3 regions of the Paenibacillus sp. USHLN196 genome follow, and region 1 is predicted to be linked to each of the others. Evidence: riboswitches for the same ligand, from Rfam matches in the RefSeq annotation. Region 1 holds a riboswitch; each other region holds the start of a gene.

What was found. A riboswitch is a leader RNA that binds a small molecule or an ion and turns the genes downstream of it on or off. The one in region 1 is predicted to bind cyclic di-AMP.
Region 2: it holds a riboswitch for cyclic di-AMP, as region 1 does, so the genes downstream of both, WFI24_RS02885 (3D domain-containing protein) here and WFI24_RS06305 (hypothetical protein) in region 1, are expected to answer to the same signal.
Region 3: it holds a riboswitch for cyclic di-AMP, as region 1 does, so the genes downstream of both, WFI24_RS31425 (C40 family peptidase) here and WFI24_RS06305 (hypothetical protein) in region 1, are expected to answer to the same signal.

Annotation. Positions count from the first base shown of each region.
Region 1 covers NZ_JBBCYH010000002.1:658,015-664,423, forward strand. The annotation lists gene WFI24_RS06280 (hypothetical protein) at 1-297, opposite strand, end outside; gene WFI24_RS06285 (XRE family transcriptional regulator) at 325-528, opposite strand; gene WFI24_RS06290 (urease accessory protein UreF) at 795-1,496, opposite strand; tRNA gene WFI24_RS06295 (tRNA-Leu) at 1,933-2,015, shown strand; gene WFI24_RS06300 (glutathione peroxidase) at 2,152-2,631, opposite strand; cyclic di-AMP (ydaO/yuaA leader) riboswitch at 3,002-3,176, shown strand; gene WFI24_RS06305 (hypothetical protein) at 3,292-3,690, shown strand; gene WFI24_RS06310 (HAD family hydrolase) at 4,041-4,724, shown strand; gene WFI24_RS06315 (Nramp family divalent metal transporter) at 4,856-6,151, opposite strand.
Region 2 covers NZ_JBBCYH010000001.1:666,579-672,987, reverse strand. The annotation lists gene WFI24_RS02895 (ABC transporter substrate-binding protein/permease) at 204-1,640, shown strand; gene WFI24_RS02890 (amino acid ABC transporter ATP-binding protein) at 1,627-2,349, shown strand; cyclic di-AMP (ydaO/yuaA leader) riboswitch at 2,567-2,764, shown strand; gene WFI24_RS02885 (3D domain-containing protein) at 2,767-3,438, shown strand; gene WFI24_RS02880 (polysaccharide deacetylase family protein) at 3,552-4,346, opposite strand; gene WFI24_RS02875 (prenylated flavin chaperone LpdD) at 4,500-4,841, shown strand; gene WFI24_RS02870 (PspA/IM30 family protein) at 4,953-5,624, shown strand; gene WFI24_RS02865 (DUF350 domain-containing protein) at 5,720-6,121, shown strand; gene WFI24_RS02860 (DUF4178 domain-containing protein) at 6,145-6,409, shown strand, end outside.
Region 3 covers NZ_JBBCYH010000022.1:47,988-54,396, reverse strand. The annotation lists gene WFI24_RS31445 (WD40/YVTN/BNR-like repeat-containing protein) at 123-1,031, shown strand; gene WFI24_RS31440 (nitrite reductase) at 1,303-1,923, shown strand; gene WFI24_RS31435 (sensor histidine kinase) at 2,030-3,421, shown strand; gene WFI24_RS31430 (response regulator transcription factor) at 3,523-4,230, shown strand; cyclic di-AMP (ydaO/yuaA leader) riboswitch at 4,397-4,530, shown strand; gene WFI24_RS31425 (C40 family peptidase) at 4,536-5,009, shown strand; gene asnB (asparagine synthase (glutamine-hydrolyzing)) at 5,216-6,409, shown strand, end outside.

The sequences.
Region 1 (6,409 bases):
TATCGTATACACGCAGATGTCATATGTATGATTTCGATTAAAGGGTGTTCCGCTTTCTTTCAAATTCTGTGCAACAAGTGCCGTAGCGGCATTCCTGCCTCGTAACGCCCAAGCTTCCAACAGATGCAGGTAATGTCTATGATTATTGTTCGCATCCGAGCTTGGTGGAAATTGACCCAGTCCCTGTTGCCAAGCGCGGTTGCAGCTGTGGATAACCCAGTGGTGGTCAACGATGATGAGTTGGTGACGTATGGATTGGAACGTAAGGCTTTCCAGGTCGGATGTAACATGTCTCATGAATGAGGTCCTCCTTTGACGGAAATCTTATCTCAGTTCATCTGGAATATCCAAAATATCAGCGACCAGATGCCTGAAGCGGGTTGCTTTGCGTGTGCCGTGAATGAGATTGGACAAACGATAGGGCGGGATACCGTACTGTTCACAAAAGGTCTTCTGGTCCACTTGAAGCTCGGTTAGCCGTCGTTTGATGGCCCATCCGAACGGAGTCACTGGTTTTTTCTTGTTCAAAAGGGTTCACCCCTGGTTAGATTGTAGTATTCAGTCGCCATCTCTTCATGTAGAATATATAGAAATGCGAGCTGTATATTTTATTATATACGTAAATGCGTCATCTAACAATTAAAAAAGACGGAAAAAAGTGTATTTTGTGATGTTAAATGGCGTAAATACGTTAAATAAACAAATAAAATGACAAAAAAACACGTCGGCAAGGAGGTTGCCGCGTGTTTTTTGTTTGTCCGAATGAAGGCAAGTGAAGCTGAGGAGAAAGAGGATTAGGCCCTGTAGGCATGAAGTCCAGCTCCAAGCATATGGAAACTGGGGAAAAACGATTTCATGGACATCGAGGTTGGCTGTGCCAGTCCATCCGCAGCCGAGGCGCTGACGGTGTTCCATTCATTCTCCAGATCTGCGGCCAGGCGGACCATCAGATCTTTGGTTATATCGTTATTCAGGGGAATAACTTTGGAGGCTTCGGTTATGCAGGCATTCATGGCTGAATGCAGATAACCAAGGACCGCCTCCTCGACCGGGATATCGAGATGGTGGTTAATCCAGGCATGAACAGTGGAGAGGCAGCCAACCGAATCATATTTGGCGAAGATCTGTTCGAGCTGGCTGAAATCAATCCAGGGGTGCAGAGCGCGTGCGAGTCTGATCAATCGTTTGCCCATAACAGCAGCTTGTTCTCTGAGATCTCCAGGAGTTCGCTGAACATGGACGAGCTTGTCGATCAGAGCTATCCGCCATGTATCCTTGTGATCTGCTGCGGTATAGATGCCTTTTATGGCCATCCCTTCAAGACGAACGATGCTGGGATGCAACTGACAACGCATGAATGATTCGAGATCTTCAGCATTACGAATGGTACCCTCCTTGATATGGATATCCATGCCGAAGGAATGGGTGAACCCTCCGACCTGAATAGAGGAATCAAGCAGTTTGACATAATCGAGCAGCTTATTCCCACGGTTCACAATCATTCGCCTCCTGTGTTCGTTAAATGTCACTTAAAGTAACATTTATTTACCTTTTTGTTTGCTTTGTGTTTGAAAATCCGAATTATATGATAGTTATCTTCCCATAAACGTCCGCTTTTTGTCAATAGAATCCTTGTAATTTATGGTTTTAAATTGATAAATCATATGTTGTGTTATCTAATATATCATTCAACGTCAGTTGTTATCAGAGTGTAGGGGAAGACTATATATTACTATATATAAATGATTACACAGATCGGCTCTATCCGGAAAAGAGGGGATCAAAACTAATGATATGCAGTTCATGACTGAACATGACGAGAATATGCGATTTTTGAGGAAAATGCCTGGCTGATAAAGAAGTATTAAAAAGTGCTTTACTTTTAGATCTAAAGCCGGTATAATCAATTCTGTTGCCGATTATTTACGACATGCGGTCGTGGTGGAATGGCAGACACGCTATCTTGAGGGGGTAGTGGGCGTATGCCCGTGGAGGTTCGAGTCCTCTCGACCGCATCATATGAACGATTAAGAAGAAGCTTTCCTTTATTGGAAAGCTTCTTCTTTTTGTATTTTCGGCCAGTAGAACCTCAGGTCAGAAAAAAGGCCATCCATTACCGGGGCGATCGTCCGGTTGCGGGTGGCCTGTGTGTTATTTTTGAAGCAAGTTCTTGATATCTTCTTCAATCTTGTCGGGTGTTGTTTTGGGAGCGTAACGTTTCAGTACCTGTCCGTTCTGATCCACAAGGAATTTGGTGAAATTCCATTTGATTGCTTTGGAGCCGAGCAGGCCAGGAGCTTCTTTGCTTAGATGCTGGAAGAGAGGATGAGCGCTTGAGCCGTTCACATCAATTTTCTCGAACATTGGGAAGCTCACGCCATAATTCATCTGACAGAACTCTGCAATGTCGTCGGAAGATCCTTTTTCCTGTGCAAACTGGTTGCTTGGAAAACCCAGAACTGCAAAAGGGGCATCCTGAAACTTGTCTTGCAGTTCTTGCAGACCTTTGAATTGAGGAGTAAGGCCACATGAGCTTGCCGTATTCACAATCAGTAGCACTTTGTCACGGTAGTCGGACATTTCAACTTCTTGACCGCGAAGGGTATTCACTTTGTAATCGTAGACTGTCATCTAAATCGCCTCCATGATCTAATCTTATACCTCTTATTATATTGGTTACAATTAAATATTGCAAAACTAATATGGTGTTAAAAGAATCAAAACAGGCAAGTTGTGCAGAATACGTGAATGAATATCGATGTGATTTTCGTCAGAGTGAGAATTAGATAGCCTTGAAGAGATGGGTAGAGTATAACCTTATTGTAAGCGTTATTATGGATGGGTATTGGCAAAAATCTGCCGATTCGGTGATCTGGGCGGACTTTACACCGTCATGTCGCGGGTGTATGATTCATAACGTAATTTCAATTTAAACTAAATTGTACTTGAAAAACGAAACAAACGATAATATCGCTCGATCTTACTTTAAGATATACGAACGATGTTTTAATCGCTGAGTTTCCATTCATTGATGAGTGGGAAACGGGGGAACCAACGGAATGCGCTGTCCAGGACAGTGGTATTCATGGGGTGAATTTTCCGGTGACAGCCGGAAATAGGGCGACTCTCGCGCCCGAATCCGTCAGCTAACCTCGTAAGCGTTAAAGGGAGAGGCAACAAGCCGTACGCTGGTTCATGGTGTTTTCGCCATGGGTTATTTAAGAAGCGTTCGGGAGGCCTTGGTCCCCCACGCTTCTTTTTTGTTGTCTTTTCACGCCAAGGGAGGAACGAATGATGGATACTGAGATGATCTTAGTGACTGCTCCAAATGAAGCAGGACGCAAATTTATCAAATTGCTGATGTACAAAAAAATGCCGTTTGCCGTTCTAACCAACAGTGCAGGGGAAGAGCGTAGACTCCGTAGAATCGGGGTAGAGCATGTCATTCGAATGAACACGGCTGCAGCTCAAAAATGGTTTTTGCCGCAGGGCAGCGTAGGAAACGTGTTTATTTTCGAGAACAGCCTGAATCTGACCTGTCGATATTTGCAGATCTGCCGTTCGTGGACATCGAAGTCCCTGTGCGTCATTACGGAGCAGAGTCATCCAAAGGGCATTTATCGAGGAATGGGTGCAGACCGGATTGTGTATTCACTTAATGGAGAAGTCGGCTTTCTCCTGAATGGTTAGTGCGCTAGCTTGTTAGCTTGTGATTGCTCCGGTGTAAGGGGCCTGTTATAATTGAATATATCAATAAACGGAAATTTGAGGAGACTCATGCTTGATGGTGGGTCTTCTTTTTTATGGTTTTATAGGTAGTTCAAAAAGTCCGCTTTTGATTACGAAGGATGCCTGGCGGCATCCTCAGCATCGAATATGAAATTCAGCCGAAATGTCCGTTGCTCACGTAGTTTTCCCTACGCTCCGCTACTCCATTTCTAGCTTCATTCCATCTTCTCGGTACTGAAAACCAGACTTTTTGAACACGAACTTTTAAATAAGGATAAGGAATCGCCTGTGGCTTACAAGGAGGAATTGGCGTGCCGGATGTAGGTGGATTGAAGTGGTTGTTTTTTGATGTTGGAGATACGCTGGTGGATGAATGGGAGCCGGTTGATGATATTATCGGACAGTTCGTTCGCGAAGCTTGCGCTTTGGGGTATCCGGTGAAGATTGAGGCGGTACGAGAACTGTTCGCGAACTGTTACCAGAATTATGAGCAATGGCCGATGAGAGTGGCTATTCGCACATTCATTGGAGACGAGAAGCACCAGAAACAGATTCAGGACAAGCTGAAGTTTCAAAAAGATCTTGAACATCCTTTTCCTTCAGCGGATTCGGTTCTTCAGCACTTGTCGAAGCATTATCGCATTGGCATTATTGCCAATCAGAGTCCTGGAACGGAAGAGAGACTGGAGAGCTACGGGTTGCGAAAGTATGTTGATGTTCTGGCCTGTTCGGCTGAAGAAGGGGTGTCCAAGCCAGACCCTGAGTTATACGCTGTGGCCTTGAAGCAGGCCGGTTGTGAACCAGAGGAAGCCGTCATGATCGGCGATCGGATCGATAATGACATTATTCCTGCTCGGAAGCTGGGCATGCGTACGATACGGATTATGCAGGGTTACGGGAGATTCCAGCCGGAACTATCGGATGACGAACGTGCAGATTGGACCGTTGATTCATTGGATCAGCTCCTGCCGTTATTGGCGCCAAACCAGAATTAGATGATTGCGTACAAGATTTTCTACTATAAATGAAGACACGTTGCTGCAGAGCAACAATAAAAGGCTGATCAACTTGGGTATCGCATACCGGAGTCGATCAGCCTTTTTATTATTTAGTCAATTAGAATGAATTAGAACAAGCGGATCGTCTGAATGATCAGATATACATTTAGCACAACGATAACAGCGGCAATGACCCATGAGATGATTTTGAGCCATAATTTGTTGGCGAACGCACCCATGCTTTTTTTATCACTCGTGAACATCACCAAGGGAATTACAGCAAAAGGTAATTGAAGAGACAGCACGACCTGGCTCAAAATGAGCAGTTCTTCTGTGCCATGTTCTCCAGCGATGGCTGTAACAATTACAGCAGGGATGATGGCGATCAGACGTGTGACCAGTCTACGCAGCCATGCTGGAATTCGAATATTCAGGAATCCTTCCATGACAATCTGCCCAGCGAGTGTACCTGTAAGAGTAGAGTTCTGACCTGACGCCAACAGCGCCACACCGAACAGGATACTTGCAACAGTAGTACCTAATAGAGGCGTTAGCAGATGATAGGCATCAGCGATCTCCGCAACCTGCGTCATGCCGGCACTGTGGAATACAGCGGCAGATACAATCAGAATGGCCGCATTGATGAACAGAGCCAGTGTCAGCGCGATTGTAGAATCCATGGTCGAGTACCGAATGGCTTCTTTTTTACCCTGTGGTGTCTGTTCGATCTGACGGGTCTGTACAATGGAAGAATGCAGATATAGATTATGCGGCATCACGGTTGCTCCGATAATACCGATGGCGATATAGAGCATGGCCGGGTTCTGCAAAATCTCTACATTGGGTACAAAACCATGGAGAACGCCGCCCATATCCGGTTTTGCCAGGAACAGGTCAATCCCGAAGCAGAGGGCGATGGTCGCCATCAGCACAATGACGAGAGTTTCCAAAGCTCGGAAGCCTTTGTTTTGCAGTACAAGGATCAATAGTACATCGACTGCGGTGATAATAACGCCGTATAACATAGGAATGTTAAATAACAGCTTTAACGCGATGGCAGAGCCAATGACTTCTGCCAGATCCGTGGCTGCAATGGCAAGCTCACACAGAACCCATAACATCATGACGACAGGCATGCTGAAGCGTTCGCGACAGGCTTGAGCCAGGTCCCGTCCGGTGACGATGCCGAGCTTCCCAGCCAATGATTGAAGCACAACGGCCATCAGGTTCGAGAGCAGGATGACGGATAACAAGGTATACCCAAACTGTGAACCGCCTGCAATATCTGTTGCCCAGTTGCCGGGGTCCATGTAACCTACGGCAACGAGGTACCCTGGGCCTACAAAAGCGAGGAATTTCTTCCACCATGCAGCATTTTGCGGAACTTTCATCGAGCTATGTGCTTCTCCAAGAGAAGGGGCCATGCCAGCAGTAGACAATGATTCTCTTGAAGGCGTGTTGAACGGATTTTTTTTACTCATACGATAATCACCTGACTTTGAATGATTGATTTTGAGATATTGATGCGGGACGAACCGCTCATGATATATCTAAATTTTTATGTTTATTGTTACATTGTACTCCTTCAATTATTTTTGTCTAGTGCAACTTTTATGTATAAGGACAAAATCTGGACTGAAGCATAAAAACGCCCCTTCGTATATTACCCAACCTCAGGAAAA
Region 2 (6,409 bases), on a different contig from region 1:
CTCCTTATGCAAAAATGAAAATAATTCATTGATTATATCATGTTTGCTTCATTTTTTCAGAAACAAGTCAAGATTTGTAATGTCAAAATGCATTGCATAATCATGCATTGTACTTTATAATGACTCAGTCATCAACATGAGAAGCATACAAAGTATTGTAAGGGGAGAGAACAAGGTTGAAATTGATAAGTCGTTACACTATGATGCTGTTGACCTTTGTCGTTCTGCTGACGACTGCCGTTCCTGTGGCACTTGCAAGTGGGACTACAGACAATTCAAGCAGTAAAAAGCTGGTGCTCGGTACAAGTGCCGATTTTGCACCCTATGAATTCCATAAAGTGATCGATGGCAAAGATCAAATCGTTGGTTTTGATATTGCCATTGCCAAAGAAATTGCCAAAGACCTTGGCGCTGAGCTTGTCATTGAAGATATGGGCTTCGACGGACTCCTGCCTGCATTGCAGAGCGGTCGTGTGGATCTGGTCATCTCGGGCATGACACCAACCGATGAGCGGAAGCAAAGTATTGATTTTTCCGACACCTATTACAAGTCCAAACAAGTAATCATGGTTCGCAGTGCGGATAAAGACAAATATCCGACGATGGCAGAACTGGAGAATGAAAAAATAGGGGTTCAGAAGGGTTCCATTCAAGAGACGATTGGACAGAATATCCCAGGAGCGAAGCTTACTGCGCTCGATAAAATTTCTGATATTGTGTTGCAGTTGCAAACGAATCGTATAAATGCAGCAATCGTTGAAGATACCGTTGCTGCGGGATATCTGGACGATGTGATTGCACTTGCTCCTGCTGTTCCTGATGAAGAACAGGTAGAAGCAGCAATTGGAATCCGTAAAGGTAATACAGAGTTGCTAAGTGCGGTAAATGGAACGCTCGAGCGATTGAAAAGTGAAAATAAGATCGAACAGATGGTCACAGACGCCAGTCTCCTGATGGCTGATAAAGTGAACAAATCACAAAATATAATTGAAGTGTTCTGGCAATACAAGAGCTTCTATGCAACAGGTGTAGGATACACGCTCCTGTTATCTGCACTTGGTGTAATATTTGGGGTTATCATCGGACTGATCATCTGTTTGTTCCGTCTGCATGATGTAGCCATTCTGCGTTGGATTGGAACAGCATATGTCGAAGTCATTCGGGGTACTCCGATGCTAGTGCAATTGATGATAATCTATTACGGATTGGCCCTGACATTTGGTATTAATTTTAGTCCCCTTCAAGCGGGTATTATCACACTTTCCATCAATAGTGGTGCCTATCTTGCGGAAATTTTCCGAGCAGGTATTCAAGGGGTGGATCGTGGCCAGTTGGAAGCAGCTCGCTCCCTCGGAATGGGCAGAGGTGCAGCCATGCGTTACATCATATTGCCACAGGCTTTCAAGGCCGTATTGCCGGCAATTGGTAATGAATTCATAACGATCATCAAGGAATCCTCCATTATCTCTGTTATCGGTATGGTGGACATTATGTATCAGGCAAGTGTTGTCAAAAACATTACGTACCAAGGAATGAGTCCGTTTGTTATTGCGGCAGCCATTTACTTTGTATTGACGTTCATTTTGTCCAAGCTGCTGGGACGACTGGAAAGGAAGTTGAGTGCAAGTGATAGACGTTAGACAATTACACAAATCTTATGGAAATAACGATGTGCTTAAGGGCATTAACGTGACCATTGGCAAAGGCGAGGTTGTCGTGGTCATCGGTCCTTCCGGTTCAGGTAAAAGTACATTCTTACGTTGCCTGAACCTCTTGGAACAACCTACATCAGGTGAAATCGATTTTGAAGGTGTTTCAATAACGGACCCCAAGCACAACATTAACGCGACTCGTGAAAAAATGGGGATGGTGTTCCAGCATTTTAACCTGTTCCCACACAAAACGGTGCAGCAAAACATTACAATTGCCCCAATCAAAGTGAAGAAGCAATCCACGCAGGAAGCAGAGAAAATTGCTGCTGATCTGCTTAACACTGTGGGCTTGTACGATAAGAAAGATACATTCCCGAATCAGCTGTCCGGTGGACAGAAGCAGCGGATCGCCATTGCAAGAGCATTGGCCATGCAACCGCATGTCATGCTGTTTGACGAGCCTACTTCGGCACTGGACCCCGAGATGGTTGGTGAAGTGCTGGATGTCATGAAACGCCTTGCAGAAGGCGGGATGACCATGGTCATCGTGACGCATGAAATGGGTTTTGCACGTGAAGTGGGAGACCGGATCCTGTTCATGGATGGCGGGGTTATTGTGGAAGAAGGAACACCAGATGAGGTGTTCGGAGCACCCAAAAATCCACGAACACGTGATTTTCTTGCTAAGGTACTCTAAATTCATGAATCAAATAGCGTTACTGACTTTATGTCGGTAGCGCTATTTTTTTATGCGTAATATCCACTAATGAAATCGAAAAGTAACTTTTCTGTTACCTAATATTATGAATCGGTGTATCCAACATCTCGAAATTATCCAGTATTCTTACAGATGATGACGTGCAGAAAATTATTTGGTAAGAATTACTACAAGTTCAGGTTACAAAATTGTGATATATTGAACTCTGCCGAAACTTCCGGACAGGGAGTGCGGGGGATGTAACAATGCAGATCGTGCAGGGGGAAGATATACGGCACACTGCTTGGGGTGAATTAGGGGTACATAATGATTCCAAATGTAACGAAGAACCTATAGGGTGGGCTCCTCATCCGAATCCGACAACTAACTTCGCAGGCACAATGAGGGAGGAAGACCATGATTAACAAGAAACGTATAGCCAAAACAGCAGTAGCATTATTGACAACAGCAATGCTTATTCAAGCCGTTCCGGCTCACGCAGATTCAGTTCATGTGGCCAAAGAGGGGGATACCTTCTACACCTTATCGAAACAATATGGAGTAGCACTTAACACGTTGGTTAAAGCAAATAACGACATTTCGCCTTACAACATTTATGGTGGTTTGAAAATTACAATCCCCGGCAAAGCAAACAAAGTTGCTGCTGCCGCTACGGAAAGCAAGGCTCAAGCGAAGACGGTTACCACAGCAAGCTTGGACGTTAACGCAGATAACAAAGTGGTTCAAGCCTGGGGCAAAACGTTTGATTACAGTAAAGCAGTGAATGTGAAAGCAACGGCATACTCTGCAGATCCGTCCGAAAATGGAGGATGGGGTCCTGTGGATTACTTCGGCAATGATCTTGAACTGGGTACGATTGCAGTTGATCCAAGTGTGATTCCGCTCGGAACCAAAGTATTGGTCACAGGTCACAGCCATCCAGGATTGCCCAAACAGGCTTTTGTAGCCACAGCACGTGATGTGGGTGGAGCAATCAAGGGTCACCGAATTGATATCTTCATTCCGGGTAGCAAGCAGTCCGTAAGCACATTTGGTTTTCAGGATATCGAGCTGTACATTCTGAAGTAGCAAGTAATTACATCTAATGAATTCAAACAGGGTGTCTGGCAGTCGCTAACTTGCGATTGAACAGGCACCCTTTTAACATTCGTAATCATTTCTTGACACGGATCATGGACATTCTAATCTTTGGCCTTAGGCAATCCCAACATTTCGTCCAACGTGACCAGTTCATATCCGCGGTGACGCAGTTCCTCAATGACTTCGGGCAGAGCCTCAATCGTGCCGTTCAGGTTAGAGCCCACACCGCCTCCTGCATGCTGCAGAACGATGGAACCAGGTTTCACGGCAGATAGGATATTATCTTTCACCTTTTCCTTGGAGAGGCCTTTCCAGTCCAACGAATCCACATTCCAGTTCACAATGCTATAATGCTGTCTGGCAGCCCATTTCAGCTGTTCCTCATTAATGTCACCATAAGGTGGCCGTATCATTTTGGGGGTATATCCCGTGAGGTGGTGAATAATATCGCCGGTATGTAAAATTTGTTTGCGAAAGGCATTCATCGACAGCTTACCGAATTCCGGATGATTATAGCTGTGATTGCCAACGATATGTCCTTCCTTAACCATGCGTTTTACCAGATCCGGATGTTTCTCAGCACGACTACCCACGATGAAGAAGGTAGCTCTGACTTTGTATTTTTTCAATACATCCAGCACCTGCGGAGTAAATCGTGGATCGGGCACATCATCAAAAGTCAGTGCAACCTGTTTGGTTGAAGGACCATTGGTTTTGAACGTATCGGCATATTTTTGACGTAATTGTCCCAATGTCAGTTGTTCTTGTTCCGCGGAATCTGAACCTGATACCGACTCACTTGGCGGGCTTGAAGCATCCCGCGATGAAACAACTGGAGCATGATACCCTCCGAGAAAAATAACGATAACCATCAGCATAATGAGGCGTACGCGCATAATAACGGCCTCCTTTTCCAAAATGACGTTCTCTTTGGTATGCCCGGGGTATCCATAAGTTATGCGTAGTGTGAGAATTTTCATTGCCGATGTAGCTCATGAAAGCCATAATTCCTCCATATATAACATATAGAGAAGGATAGGTGGATGGCTATGAGTACATATGATTTGAAATCGATACGTTTACAGGTGATTGAAGCAGGAGAGGATAAGGTTTTTCTCGTTACCGGAGGAAAGGCGCATATTGGCGCTGTAGCCACGTTCTATGTCGATCATGAGCGGGTTAGTGGGACTACGGTACATATTCCGGGTCATAAGGAACAAGAGCTCTGTGAACGGCTTGCCCGAAAAGCTGCCCTGCAGCTGAAAGTAACCGTTACGGTAATTATGGGTATCCATTTTGATTCCATTACACGGATGCAGATCGACGAAATCGTGCAGACTGCAGAGAGGTTGATGGAGGATCATCTGAATAAGGATAAACAATCTTCCTGACGTAAGAGCAATCGCATGTTTTGATTTTATTTGCTAAAATTGAAACGAGATGTAGATTCTTACGTATGTATAATTATATACGATGTAATATCGACTAGGAGGAATACCATAATGTCCATTTTCAAACGATTGCGTGATTTAACGATGTCTAACATTAATGCCATTATTGACAAGGCAGAAGATCCAATCAAGATGACGGACCAATATATCCGTGACATGCAAGAGGATCTGGAGGATGCGGAGAAAGCAGTAGCCGCACAGATCGCCATTGAGAAGAAATTCAAGCAGTTGTTCGAAGAGCAGGAAGCGCTTGTGAAGAAACGTGAAGAACAGGCGCACACGGCGGCACGTGCTCAGAACCTGGACCTGGCTCGCCGGGCTCTTGAAGAGAAAAAGGTTGCTGAAGAGAAGATGGCTGAGTACAAAACCAGCTATGATCAGAACAAGGCTTCTGCAGATAACCTGCGTGGCAAGCTCGACGAGATGCGTAAGCAGTTGACTCAAATGAAGAACAAACGTGAAACATTGGTAGCCCGCTACAATGCAGCAAAAGCCCAAACGGAAATCAACAAAGCGTTGAATGGATTTGGCTCGGATACGGCAAGTGCCGGCATGAAGCGAATGGAAGAGAAAATGATGCAAATGGAAGCACAAGCTGAAGCAAGCAACGAGATGTCATCCAAAGGCAAGTCGCTTGATGAAGAGTTCGAGAAGCTGGGTAAAGACAAGGCTGTTGAAGACGAACTGGCAGCATTGATGAAACAGTACGATAATAAGAACTAACACCTTGGTTGTCAGCAGGGTTAACCAGCGGAGGAGAAGAGTGTTTCTCCTTCGCTTTTAAATGCGGTTCATGTTGATATGTGGGGGCTGTGTAAATGGATTTGAACATTTTGGCGATGCTGGTCTGGACCGGATCTGGTGCGGTTTTGCTGTTTGTTTTGATGTATGTTGATTCACTGTTTACGAAATATAAGGATTTTGCTGAAGTTAAGGCTGGCAATATGGCTGTTACTACACGTATGGTGATGAAATTATTTGCGCAAGGGTATGTTCTGGCTACGTCCATTTCTACGGCTGGTCACCTGGGAGAAGCACTGTTGGTCTCCGTTGTATCCTTTATCATTTTGTTGATTCTGGAGAGTGTCGTACACTTTATGATTCGCAAATGGGCCACTCTGGATCTGGATACCGGAATTCAGCAAGGGAAGACAGGATACGGGTTGTTCTCTGGCGCTTTACATATCGTGGGCGCACTGATTATTGCAGCTTGTTTATAAGATAAGGAACAGGAGTAATTATCATGAGTGTATGGAAACGTATTAAAGGAATACTAACGAAACCTGAACCGCCGCAGGCAGAGAAAACCATGCTACAGCTTGCACCTGGTGATATCTGTGAGGTTTCTCTCGTCACTTATGAAGTCGTTGGTCGGGTACAAAATCGCGCTCGAAATGCAGTTGTGCTTACGCTGCAGGATGGTACCGCTTTTCGATATTTGCATATTGAAGAACGGGAAATCACCCGTTATGCCTTATACACACCGATTGACGGCAGGCTTGATGCAC
Region 3 (6,409 bases), on a different contig from region 1:
TTTAGGTTATTACATCATGTGATTATAGAGTATCCTCCTGCATATTTCCGTCAATACACTCAGAATCTTCACAATTTTTCACTATACTGACATAACATTATTAAAGGCAAGGAGAATGATCAATGCAAAAAAAGAAAAAAGGGTTTTCCCTGGGTATGGGCTTTTATCTCGCATTATCATTAGTGGTGTTTTTCGGTTTTATTATTTGGGGAGAGGGCAGAGAAGACAGGAAAGTAAATTTGGATCTATTAACACCCCAGACCACCACCCATCCTCATATCTTTAGTTTTGTAGAAGATGATACAACCATATGGATGGGGACTCATAACGGAGTATATGAATTTGTAGATCAAAAATGGAAGCGAGCTAGTAAAGAACTTATGACAAGTGATGTCATGGCAATTGAAACGAATCCCAATAATCCCATGAACATCTTTGTCGCAGGCCATGGTTTTGTGAAACGTTCTAATGATGGAGGGGAGACCTGGGAAACTACAGAGAATGGACTTCCCAATCAAGCAAAACCCAATGAGCCGGATGTTCACTACTTAGCGATGGATCTGAGGAATTCAAGTCACTTAATTGCGTTGTTGGCTAGTGCTGACAACAATTTGTACGAAACGAAAGATGGTGGGGAACAGTGGCAAAAAGTCGGAAGCATACCTCAAGGGGCTTATTCGATTTCTATATTTCCTTCGGCTACAGAAACCATTTTGGCTGCAACGGAAACAGGGCTGGTTAGCTATACTGACAAGGGCAGAGATATGGAACAAATTCAGATTACAAATGAGCCGGCATACGGAGTACTGTCTTTGTCCGATGGAAGGACGATTATCATGTCAGAAAGTGGATTTTTAAAATCTACTGATTTGAAAATATGGTCTAACCTCGACGTAGACTTAGATGGTGAGATGCCTTTGGGGATCAAAAGTTCAAAACAAGATCCGAATAAGCTCATCATTGTAACAGATCAGTATTCGGTCTATGAAAGCAATGATGGTGGAGAGAAATGGTCTTTAAGGGAATCATGAAAGAATAAACCTTAGAGGTATACTCTTATCCTTATTATGAAAGGCCCAAGAGGTACGGTTAAGCAGCATGAGCTAATTTAATTTAATCTTATTTAATGTGTAAAGAAAAGCTTGAAAATTATACTATAGGGGGGTATTCTAAAGATAACTCAGTGCACTCATGTACCCTAAACGGTGGAACCTGGTAAGAATTGCTTTGATACAGTCATATAAATGAGTACTTTATACATGAAGAAGGCTTTAACATTAATCGATTAAAGGAGAGTAAGAAGTGAATAATGAAAGGTTGATGATTGCAGTTTCCCCACCAGTTCAAGTAGGAGGTAGCTTGTTTACTGCAGTGCAACTTTCAGCTATCAGTAAACTTGTTGGGCCAGAGCAAAAGACCGAGATGACTCCGTTTAAACAATTTTATATTGAAATATCGGCTGAATCAGAAGGAGTCGTAACTGACAATCTTCGAAGCATTGGACTTGAGGTAAACCCTGCAGGTTATGCAACTAAGGCCCTGATCGCTTGCAATTTTTGCAGAGGAGCTGAGGAGTCTGGAATAGACATTGCTCTAAAATTAAATCAAGCTATAGCGGGGATATTGACACCGACACCTCTTAAGGTCGGATATGCTGGGTGTGCACTTGGGACTAGTGAACCCCTCTTGAGAGATATCGGAATCGTTAAAATGAAAGATAAATTCGATATGTATATAGGTGGAGATCCAAAAGGGATCAAAGCTTCTTTGGCAGAACTTTTTCTAGCTGGTTTAACGGAAGCGGAAGTGACACAAACTGTAATGAAAATAATTGATTATTATAAAATTCATGCAAAAGGTAAGGAAAAATTCAGTAAGTTTTTGAAGAGAATCACTGCTGAAGAATTAAAGAGAGTGCTTTAATCTATAGTAAATGGCAAAAATAAATTAAACAGGGAAATATTTATGAGTCGCCATAATGGCGACTGTTTTATTTTCCTAATAATGATATCAAAAGGTGATATATTCGGTGTGGAATAAAATTCATTTAAAACTCAGTTTTACCATTTTCAGCTTGTTTATTGGGATTTTAATATTGCTAAGCATTGTACTTAACCTCATATTCACGAATTTTTTGTCATCTAAAGTACACGATGAAGCCAACGAGTTAGCAGCACATTTGTCTACTATGCTTGAGGAGCAAGGTAACAGTGCAGAACAAATGGCCGATTTTACGGGGGTCCAGATGTATATCTTGAGCGCACAAGGAACATTCATTGAATCAAAGACTTCAGACGCCTCAACTCTCCCTGACTATATCTGGGACAATGATAAATTGTTTGAAGGGAAGAAGGTGGAAAGAGAATTCACATTAAATAACGAACTTTACCTGCTTCATGGTATCCCCGTGACCACTAATCCAACGGTCAAAGGGATTTATGTGATTAGTTCTCTAGAAAAGATGAAAGAATCGATCCAAACGATCAGAAATTTACTATTTATAACTGGATTTGGATCACTGTTATTGGCGTTGGGTTGCATCTTTTTTCTATCCAAAAAATTATCGAATCCATTACTGAAAATTGAAAGTGCAACTCGCCAAATTGCCAAAGGAGAACTGAATCTTGAAATTCCGGTGGAAACTAAAGATGAGATTGGTTCATTGTCACAAGCCATAAACGACCTCGCTAGAGAATTAAAACAATATCGAGATAATCGTTCGGAGTTCTTTGCCAACGTCTCTCATGAATTGAAAACACCCATTACCTATATGGAAGGGTATGCAGACATATTGGCTAAAAATCTGGTGGAAAATGAAGAAGAAAAGAAAAAATATTTACAAATCATTTCTGAGGAAGCACAACGTTTAAATGTAATCATAAATGATCTCTTTGAACTGTCTAAGATGGAGGAAGGTAAAATTGACTTAAAACTAATGTCTGTCGCACCCACTTCGATTATCCAAAGGTCTATAGATAAGGTTCAATTAAAAGCCCAAGAGAAAGATCTTACGATTCAAAGTAACCTGAGTTCCGTACCTCATATTTTTGTAGACCCTAACCGACTGGAACAGATCATTCTTAATCTGTTGGATAATGCCATTCGTTACACAGCTGAGGGGTATATTCAAGTTTCTTTAAGTTCTGAAACAGGTGGGGTGGCGATAAGTATTTGCGATACGGGACCCGGAATTTCAGCAGAAGAACTTCCGAATATATTTGAGCGCTTTTACCGAGTTGAGAAATCCAGATCTCGGGCATATGGAGGAACTGGACTTGGGCTGTCTATTGTTCAAAGTCTTGTAGTACAACAAGGAGGAACAATACAGGTAGAAAGTAAAATTGGAGAGGGCACGCGATTTAAAATAATTTTTCCGACCATCACGTCTTCTTCATTGAAATCACATAGTTCCAAAATATAATATGTAAAACAATTGAGCTAATGATATTTGAAAATTAAAGTAAGAAGAACGGCTATGTTGTAATATATCTATAGATTTTTGTATTGGATGGTGATGACCATATGAACAAGTTGAAAGCATTAGTTATTGATGACGAATGGAATATGAGAAATCTATTGCGTATTTATTTAACTAAAGAAGGTTTTGATATTACGGAAGCTCATAATGGAACCGAAGGACTGTCCTATCTTCAGAAAAATTCGTATCATGTCATTTTATTAGACGTTATGATGCCGGATATGGATGGTTGGCATCTTTGTAAAAAAATCAGAGCATTTAGTGAAACTCCTATATTAATGCTTACTGCTCGAGGGGATGTGAAGGATAAGGTGCATGGCTTAGGAGTGGGTGCTGATGATTATATGGTGAAACCTGTAAATTCAGATGAACTCATCGCTCGCCTGTTTGCACTTATTCGACGATCTTCACAGTCTTCGAGCCTAAAAGAAGTCGGTAGAAAAATCGTGTATTCAGACATGATTATTTATCCAGATCGAAGACAAGTTTTGGTATTAGACACAAATCTGGATTTAACCCAAAAGGAACTTGATATCTTGCTTATGTTGGCTGAGCACCCACAAAGAGTTTTCTCTAGAGATGAAATCATTGAACGTCTGTGGGGAAGTGACTTTTTTGGGGATAACCGAGTCGTGGACACCCACGTCAAAAATATCCGCGAGAAGTTACAGTTGGCTGGATTAGAACAGAATCCCATTCAAACAGTTTGGGGCATAGGATATAAGTGGTTGTATAGTGTAGAAGAGCCTTGAGCTTATAAGTAGAAGCTGGTAAAAAAAAGAATTTGTCCTAAGAAGCGATCGTTCCCTGAATTTAACAGGGGACGGTCTTTTCATTTTTTGTAGAGTAAGATATATGAGAATTCTACATAAAATCCACACATTATAACAATATAATACTCTATAGGTTACAAACATTTAACTATTTTTGCCGAATTTCGTATTGAAAACGGGGGAACCATTTGTTGGGTGAATTATTCTTGCAAGATAAGAATATAGGGAGCCTTTAACCGAATCCTTAAGCTAACTCCGTAGGCATCTAAGGGAGGAACAAAAGTTTGAAAAAGGTCATTTTGTCGGTGCTTGGAGCAGCAGTTTTATTTACCTCCACAGCAACGGGAGCATTTGCTAGTCAGGCAAAACTAACTGAAGAAATAAAAGAAGTGGTTGGAACGCCCTACCTTTATGGTGGGACCACAACATCAGGTTTTGATTGTTCCGGTTTTATCCTTTATGTTTTTAATGCATTTAAACTAGATTTGCCGCGCACCTCTAGTATGCAAGCAACAAAGGGATCGTTTGTAGAAAAAGAAGAACTACGCCCAGGAGATCTCGTTTTCTTCAATACAAATGGTCGCAGCATTTCCCATGCGGGCATTTATGTAGGTAACAATCAATTTGCACATTCATCAAGCAGTAAAGGTGTTCGAATTAGTAGCTTATCTGAAAGTTATTATAAATCCAGATATGTTACAGCTCGCCGAGTGGTTAGCGAGCAGAACTATCTTAAAATGATTGACGACAGTCATTAAAAATATGGACAAGCCCGTGAGGAGACGGGTTTGTCCATTTTGTTTACAACTTGCCTCGAACATATAGAATCACTCCAATGAACTAATCCAGTAAATATATAGATAACTTAAAAGAACGTGATTTATGATATAGACAGTATTCTTACACAGATTCCACATACATGAAGGCTAAACTAATCTTATATCGATTAGAGGAGATTAGCCCAATGTGTGGATTTGTAAGTTTATATAACAAATATCATGTGCCAGTAGATGCAAACATTCTGCAACAGATGACGGACTCCATAGCTCATCGTGGCCCAGATGATGAAGGGATATATATCCATGATCATATCGGTCTGGGTTTTAGGAGACTAAGTATACTGGATATTGAGCACGGGGCACAGCCCATGACCAATGAGAACAAAGATATTTGGTTGGTATTCAATGGAGAGATTTATAATTATAAAGAGTTGAGGGATTGGTTGAGTCAGAAGGGGTATACATTTTATACAGATTCCGATACCGAAGTATTACTGAGGCTTTATGAGGACGTTGGAATTAAATGTGTCAACTATTTACGAGGCATGTTTGGGTTCACCATATGGGATCAAAGGAGTGATCTTTTATTTGCGGCACGGGATCATTTCGGAATCAAGCCTGTTTATTACAGTGAGACCGCCTCCGGATACATGATTGGCTCTGAAATTAAAACGTTGCTGGCTTCAGGTAGGATTGATAGGGAAGTGGATGAAAATGCTCTTTATCAGTATCTCACATTTCAATATGTACCTGAACCTCTAACGATGTTCAAAGAGATCCATAAACTGAAAGCAGGCCATTATTTGATTGTACAGAATAATGGAATGACCATCAGACCGTATTACGAAGTGAAGTTTGAGCCCCATGAAAGTAGGTCGTATTCCGATTTAGTAGAGGAAACACGATCAGTAATAACGGAATCTGTTCGTATTCATAAGAACTCAGATGTCCCTAGGGGAGCATTCTTATCGGGTGGTATTGATTCAAGCAGTTTAGTTGGTTTACTTCATCGCTTGGAGCCAACCCAAACATTCAGCGTTGGATTTGATATGCCGGGCTATAGTGAATTGGATGATGCTAGGAAGACAGCAGCCTATTTAGGGACTGAGCATCATGAAATTCGGATTAATGCCCGCGACTATATAGATATACTACCTTCTCTAATATGGCATATGGATGAGCCAGTAGCAGACCCATCAGCCGTGGGTCTCTACTTTGTATCGAAGTTGGCTAGTCAGCATGTTAAGATGGCATTTTCAGGTGAAGGTGCAGATGAATTTTTTGGTGGCTACAACATTTATCGGGAACCCTATGCTCTCCGCATGTTTCAGGGTCTTCCAGGTCCATGGAGAAGTCTTGCAGGACATCTTGGACGATTA